Regions from separate parts of the Streptomyces sp. NPDC059989 genome, predicted to be linked through region 2. Evidence: riboswitches for the same ligand, from Rfam matches in the RefSeq annotation. Region 2 holds a riboswitch; the other holds the start of a gene.
What was found. A riboswitch is a leader RNA that binds a small molecule or an ion and turns the genes downstream of it on or off. The one in region 2 is predicted to bind S-adenosylmethionine.
Positions count from the first base shown of each region.

Region 1 (3,398 bases), on a different contig from region 2:
GGCCAGGGTCGCGCCCTCGGCGGGAACCTCGGCCTGGCCGCCGGTGTAGGTGCGCAGGATGGTGGGGATGCGGACGTTGACGCTCATGGCGCTACTGCCTTTCCGGGTGTCAGGGGTTGGTCAGGCCAGGCCGGCGGCGCGGAACGCGTCCAGGCTCGGGCGGATCGTGGCGGTCTGGCCGCTGTCCGCGGCCACCGCCTCCAGGGTCTTCAGGCCGTCGCCGGTGTTCAGGACGACGGTGGTCAGCGTCGGGTCGAGCTGCCCGTTCTCGATGAGCTTCTTCGTGACGCCGACGGTCACGCCGCCCGCGGTCTCGGCGAAGATGCCCTCGGCCTGCGCGAGGATCTTGATGGCCTCGACGACCTGCTCGTCGGTGACGTCCTCGACGTAGCCGCCGGTGCGGCGCGCGATGTCCAGGACGTACGGGCCGTCCGCCGGGTTGCCGATGGCGAGGGACTTGGCGATGGTGTTCGGCTTCTGCGGGCGGACCACGTCGTGGCCGGCCTTGAAGGCGGTGGACACCGGGGAGCAGCCCTCGGCCTGGGCGCCGAAGATCTTGTAGGGCTTGTCCTCGACGAGGCCGAGCTTGATCAGCTCCTGCAGACCCTTGTCGATCTTCGTCAGCTGGGAGCCGGACGCGATCGGGATGACGATCTGGTCGGGCAGCTGCCAGCCGAGCTGCTCGCAGATCTCGTAGGCCAGGGTCTTGGAGCCCTCGCCGTAGTACGGGCGCAGGTTGACGTTGACGAAGCCCCAGCCCTCGCCCAGCGGGTCGCCGATGAGCTCCGAGCAGAAGCGGTTGACGTCGTCGTAGTTGCCTTCGATGCCGACGAGGTCGCCACCGTAGACACCGGCCATGACGACCTTGCCCTGCTCCAGGTCGTGCGGGATGAACACGCAGGAGCGGAAACCGGCGCGGGCGGCCGCGGCGCCGACGGCGCCGGCCAGGTTGCCGGTGGAGGAGCAGGACAGGGTGGTGAAGCCGAAGGCGCGGGCGGCCTCGACGGCGATGGCCACGACGCGGTCCTTGAAGGAGTGCGTCGGGTTGCCGGAGTCGTCCTTGACGTAGAGCTTGCCGGTGACCCCGAGCTCCTTGGCCAGGTTCTCCGCGTCCACGAGCTTGGTGAAGCCGGGGTTCAGGCTCGGCTTGGAGGCCACGTCCGCGGGGACGGGCAGCAGCGGCGCGTAGCGCCAGATGTTGTTGGGGCCGGCCTCGATCGCGGCGCGCAGCGCCTCGGGGTCTCCGAGGGGGAGGTCGTAGGCGACTTCCAGCGGTCCGAAACATTCGGCGCACGCGAAGATGGGGCCGAGCTCGAAGCGGGTACCGCACTCGCGACAGGAAAGGCCGGTGGCAGGTCCGAGATCAACAGAGGTGGCGACAGTCTGTGCAGCCATGATGGCGAGGCCCTTTCTCCTCATCTTCCCCATGGCGCACTTCGCCATGAGACGGAATTGGCACCTTCCCTAGCCGGGGACCTCGCTGACGTCGCTGACGTGCGATCGCGAGAACCGACTGGAGGGTTGCCGGGGCTTCAACGGGCCGTGTCCCTCTGCCCCTCTGGATGAGCGGTATGGCACCGGCACACGCGCTCTATGGCGCGCCGGTGCGTTTGTTCGCGAGGACCCCCGGCATGCGGTGGTCCTTCGCGTTGTTCAAGACTGTAACCGAAGGGCCGGGCGGTTGAGACAGCCGTCCGAACCGCGAGATGGATCACTTTTCGGTCAAACCGACCGCGCGGCAGGCCAACCAAGGTGCAAGGAGTCCGAGAGTGCTGGAAGAGGTGGAGCGCTGGCTGGCCGACCGCTCCTGGGCCGCCGCCGACCGACCGCTCGACCAGCTGCTGGACCGGAAACGGGCGGCTGGGACCACGGTCAGCGTGGTGCTGCCCGCGCTCGACGAGGAGGCGACCGTCGGCGGGATCGTCGAGGTCATCCGGCGCGAGCTGATGGAGGGACTGCCGGTCCCCCTGGTGGACGAGCTGATAGTCATCGACTCCGGTTCGGCCGACCGGACGGCGGAGGTGGCGGCGAAGGCCGGCGCCCGCGTGGTGCACCGCGACGAGATCCTGCCGCGCATCCCGGCGCTGCCCGGCAAGGGCGAGGTGCTGTGGCGCTCCCTGCTGGCGGCCACCGGGGAGATCGTCTGCTTCGTCGACGCCGACCTGCGGGACTTCTCGTCCTCCTTCGTCTCCGGGATCGTGGGGCCGCTGCTGACCGACCCGGAGGTGCAGTTCGTCAAGGCGATGTACGACCGCCCGCTGGGCGACGCCCCCGGCCAGGGCGGCCGGGTGACGGAGCTGGTGGCGCGCCCCCTCCTCAACCTCCATTGGCCGCAGCTCGCCGGTTTCGTCCAGCCGCTGGGCGGCGAGTACGCCGTACGCCGCTCCCTGCTGGAGCGGCTGCCGTTCCCCGTCGGGTACGGCGTGGAGCTGGGCCTGCTGGTCGACGCGCTGCACACGGTCGGGCTGGACGCGCTGGCCCAGGTGGACGTGGGCGTACGGGTCCACCGCCATCAGGACGGGCAGGCGCTGGGCCGGATGGCCGCGGCGATCTACCGGACCGCCCAGGTGCGGCTCTCGCGCGGGCACCTCGTACGGCCGGAGCTGACGCAGTTCGAACGGGGGCCCGAGGGGTTCGTGCCGCGGACGTACCCGGTGGACACCGAGGAGCGGCCGCCGATGCTGGGGATCAAGGAGTACGCGCTGCGTCGCGTGGCGTGAGCTTTCGCATGGTTTGAGCGGGAGCGGGCCGGGCTAGGTTGGCCGCATGGCTTCTCAGGTACTCGTTGCAGCGAACCGCGGCCCGCTCTCGTACGCCCTCGCCGCCGACGGCACGCTCAGTGCCCGTCGCGGCGGGGGCGGTCTCGTCTCCGGACTCTCCGCCGCCCTCGCGGAACAGCCGGAGGCGCTGTGGATCTGCGCGGCCCTCTCGGACGCGGACCGGGAGGCGGTCCACCGGGGCGTCGCCGAGCCCGGTGTCCGGATGCTGGACATCGATCCCACGGTGTACGACGACGCGTACAACGGCATCGCGAACTCGGTGCTCTGGTTCACCCACCACCACCTGTACGACATCCCGCGCGAGCCGGTCTTCGACGCGGAGTTCCGGCGCCGGTGGGCCTCGTACGTGGCGTACAACCGGGCTTTCGCGCAGGCGCTGGCCGAGGAGGCGGCGGAGGGTGCCTGCGTCCTGGTGCAGGACTACCACCTGGCGCTGGTCCCGGGGCAGCTGCGGGAGCTGCGGCCGGACCTGCGGATCGGGCACTTCACGCACACGCCGTGGGCGTCGTACGAGTTCCTGCGGATGCTGCCGGACGACATCCGGTCGGAGCTGATGTGGGGGATGCTCGGGGCGGACGTGGTGGGCTTCCACACCTGGGCGTGGGCGCAGACCTTCAT
Region 1 is NZ_JBHWUO010000032.1:43,373-46,770, reverse strand. Features, by position in the region: gene ACFWBN_RS26285 (MoaD/ThiS family protein) at 1-87, opposite strand, end outside; gene thrC (threonine synthase) at 121-1,419, opposite strand; SAM riboswitch class I at 1,413-1,569, opposite strand; gene ACFWBN_RS26275 (glucosyl-3-phosphoglycerate synthase) at 1,770-2,720, shown strand; gene ACFWBN_RS26270 (trehalose-6-phosphate synthase) at 2,767-3,398, shown strand, end outside.
Region 1: it holds a riboswitch for S-adenosylmethionine, as region 2 does, so the genes downstream of both, thrC (threonine synthase) here and ACFWBN_RS35400 (aminotransferase class V-fold PLP-dependent enzyme) in region 2, are expected to answer to the same signal.

Region 2 (3,398 bases):
AGCGGCCCTCTTCCGTGCGGTACTGCCACTTCGCCCCGTCCGCGACGAGTTCCTTCACGGCGCGGACGAACCGCTCGACGTGCTCGTCAGGGGTGCCGGCACCGAAGCTGACGCGGATGGCGTTGAGGGAGCGCTCGCCGGGCGCCGCCTCGGGCGCTCCGCATTCGCCCTGGGCCTGCGGCTCGCTGCCGAGCAGGGTGCGGACCAGCGGGTGGGCGCAGAAGAGGCCGTCGCGGACGCCGATCCCGTACTCGGCCGAGAGGGCGGCCGCGAAGTGGGAGCTGTTCCAGCCGTCCACCACGAAGGAGATGACGCCCACGCGCGGGGCGTCGTCGCCGAAGAGGGACAGGACGCGGACCGCCGGAACCTCGGCCAGGCCCTCGCGGACCTTGGCGATGAGGTGCCGCTCGCGGGCGACCAGGGAGTCGAAGCCCGCCTCGGAGAGGGCCCGGCAGGCGGAGGCGATGGAGTAGACGCCGATGACGTTCGGGGAGCCGGCCTCGTGGCGGGCGGCGGTGGTGTGCCACTCGACGTCCACGCCGCCGTCCTCGCGGCGGGCGACCTTGCGGGAGGCGCCGCCGCCCGCGAGGTACGGCTCGGCCTGCTGCAGCCAGTCCGCGCGGCCCGCGAGCACGCCCGAGCCGAAGGGGGCGTAGAGCTTGTGCCCGGAGAAGGCGACCCAGTCCACGTCCAGGTCCTGGACCGAGACGGGGTGGTGCGGGGCGAGCTGGGCGGCGTCCAGGACGATCCGCGCGCCGTGGGCGTGCGCGGCGGCGGCGAGTTCCTTGACCGGCCACAGCTCGCCGGTGACGTTGGAGGCACCGGTGACGCAGACCAGGGCCGGGCCGTACGGCTCGCGGTCGGCGAGCGCCCGCTCCAGGGTGGCGACGGCCTCGTCCGGGGTGCGGGGGGCGTTGAGGTAGGTGACCTGCGCGTTCGTCCAGGGCAGCAGCGAGGCGTGGTGCTCGGTCTCGAAGACGAACACCTGGCAGCCGGCCGGGAGTACGGCGGCGAGCAGGTTGAGGGAGTCGGTGGTGGACCGGGTGAAGACGACCTGGTCGGAAGGGCGGCAGTCGAGGAACTCGGCGACCGTGGCCCGGCTCTGCTCGAAGAGGTCGGTGGAGAGCTGCGAGAGGTAGCCGGCGCCGCGGTGCACGCTGCCGTAGTACGGGGCGTAGGCGGCCACGTCGTCCCAGACCCGCTGGAGGGCCGGGGCGCTGGCCGCGTAGTCGAGGGCCGCGTAGGTGACCTCGCCGCCGGTGACGAGCGGGACGGTGACGTCCCGGCCGAGGACCGGCAGCGGCTCGGCACAGGCGGCGTCGGAGGTGGCGGCGGCGGCAGCAGTGGTGGTGGCGACGGCGGCGTTCAGGGCAGCGGACATGGCGGATTCTCCCGGCAGGCAGGTCTGAATGGCTTCGGTGTGCCCGTACGCGGGTACGACTCGGCGGCGGCCGACGACCGGGGTACGGGGGGCCTCGGACCGATCCGGGGTACACGGAAGTGACCCTGGTCCGAGGGTTGAAGAAGGGGCTGAGTCGCCCTATCGCATTCGCTTGCTCACGGAAACGCTCCTCGAGAGACCAGGACCCCTGGTGTCGAGGGATCCGCGCTTGCCGTAGGCCTTGCTGCCTACGACCTGGTCATCACCCGGGGCACCCCGCCACGGAAGGAGGGTTGCCGGACAGCAAGCCGGGGCCTAAACGCTGTCACTCGTGACCTGGTCAGCATCCTGCCACATGATCCCCCCGGCGCAAGACCCCGGTCCGAATGGCGGACCGGGGTCTTGACTCAAAACGATCACACGGAATCAGGCACTCCGGGCGTGCTACGCGTTGCTCGCCGCCACCCAGCGCTCCAGCGCCGCCCGCGCCGCACCCGAGTCGATCGACTCCGCCGCACGGGCGATGCCGGCGGCGAGCTGCTCCTCCAGGGTGCCCGTACCCGGGTCCAGCGCCACCAGCGCCGCCGCCGAGTTCAGCAGCACCGCGTCGCGGACCGGGCCCGTCTCGCCGGCCAGCAGGCGGCGGGCCACGTCGGCGTTGAACGAGGGGTCCCCGCCGCCCAGGGCGGACACGTCCACCAGCGGGATGCCCACGTCGCGCGGGTCGAAGGACTGCTCCGAGACCTTGCCGTCGCGGACCCACCAGACGCGCGAGGTCGCCGTCGTGGTCAGCTCGTCCAGGCCGTCGTCGCCGCGGAAGACCAGCGCGGACGAACCCCGCTCGGCGAGCACGCCCGCCACGATCGGGGCCACCCGGGCGTCGGCGACACCGGTGGCCTGGGCCCGTACCCGGGCCGGGTTGGTCAGCGGGCCGAGGAAGTTGAAGGTGGTGCGGATGCCCAGCTCCTTGCGCGCGGCTGCCACGTGCCGCAGCGCCGGGTGGAACTTCACGGCGAAGCAGAAGGTGATGCCGGCCTCCTCGGCGACCTGCACGACCCGCTCCGGGGTGAGGTTGAGGTTGACGCCGAGCTTCTCCAGCACGTCCGAGGAGCCGCTCGCGGAGGACGCGGCCCGGTTGCCGTGCTTGACCACCTTCGCGCCCGTACCGGCCACCACGAGCGCCGACATCGTGGAGATGTTCACCGTTTTGGCCCCGTCGCCGCCCGTGCCGACGATGTCCACCGTCCGGCCCGGCACCTCGATGAGGTTGGCGTGCTCGTACATGGCCCGTACGAGGCCGTTGATCTCCGCGACCGTCTCCCCCTTGGCCCGCAGCGCGACCACGAAGCCGGCGATCTGGGCGTCGGTGGCCTCCCCGCGCATGATCCGGTCCATGGCCCAGGCGGTGTCGTCGGCACTCAGGTCATGGCCGGTCAGCAGGGCGTCGAGAACGCCCGGCCAGCCACGGGCCGCCACGCTGTCGCCGCCTGCCGGGGTCACAACGTTCATGGTCCGCTCCTGCTGCTTGTCAAGGTTTCCACGTCGAATGGGAAGGGCTTCAGCCTATCCAGCCCAGGAGACGGCAAAGAGCCCCGTCCAGACACTGGACGGGGCTCTCGCCGTGGCGACACCAGGACTGACCGAAATCAATCCCTCATGCGGTCGTGCGGGAGATCAGTGGTGGCCGTGGCCGCTCTGGATCTCCTTGTACTCCTCCACCGTGGGCTTCGGGATCTGGGTGTTCTCCCCGTAGAAGCCCTTGCTGAGCTTCGCGCGGAGCTTCTCCATGGCCTTCACCTTGCGCTCGACACCGTTCTCGTCGACCGTCGGGCCGATCTCGATCGGCTTGTACTGCTCGTGCGCGGTGAGCTTGTGCAGCTGGCCCTGCGGCAGCGCCTCGTGGATCTCGACGAACTCACCGTGCGGCAGACGCTTGATGATGCCGGTCTCGCGACCGTGCAGCACCTTGTCGTGGTCCCGGCGCTGGAGGCCGAGGCAGATCCGCTTGGTGATCACG
Region 2 is NZ_JBHWUO010000067.1:11,078-14,475, reverse strand. Features, by position in the region: gene ACFWBN_RS35400 (aminotransferase class V-fold PLP-dependent enzyme) at 1-1,381, opposite strand, end outside; SAM riboswitch class IV at 1,602-1,718, opposite strand; gene trpD (anthranilate phosphoribosyltransferase) at 1,826-2,890, opposite strand; gene ACFWBN_RS35390 (cytochrome bc complex cytochrome b subunit) at 3,056-3,398, opposite strand, start outside.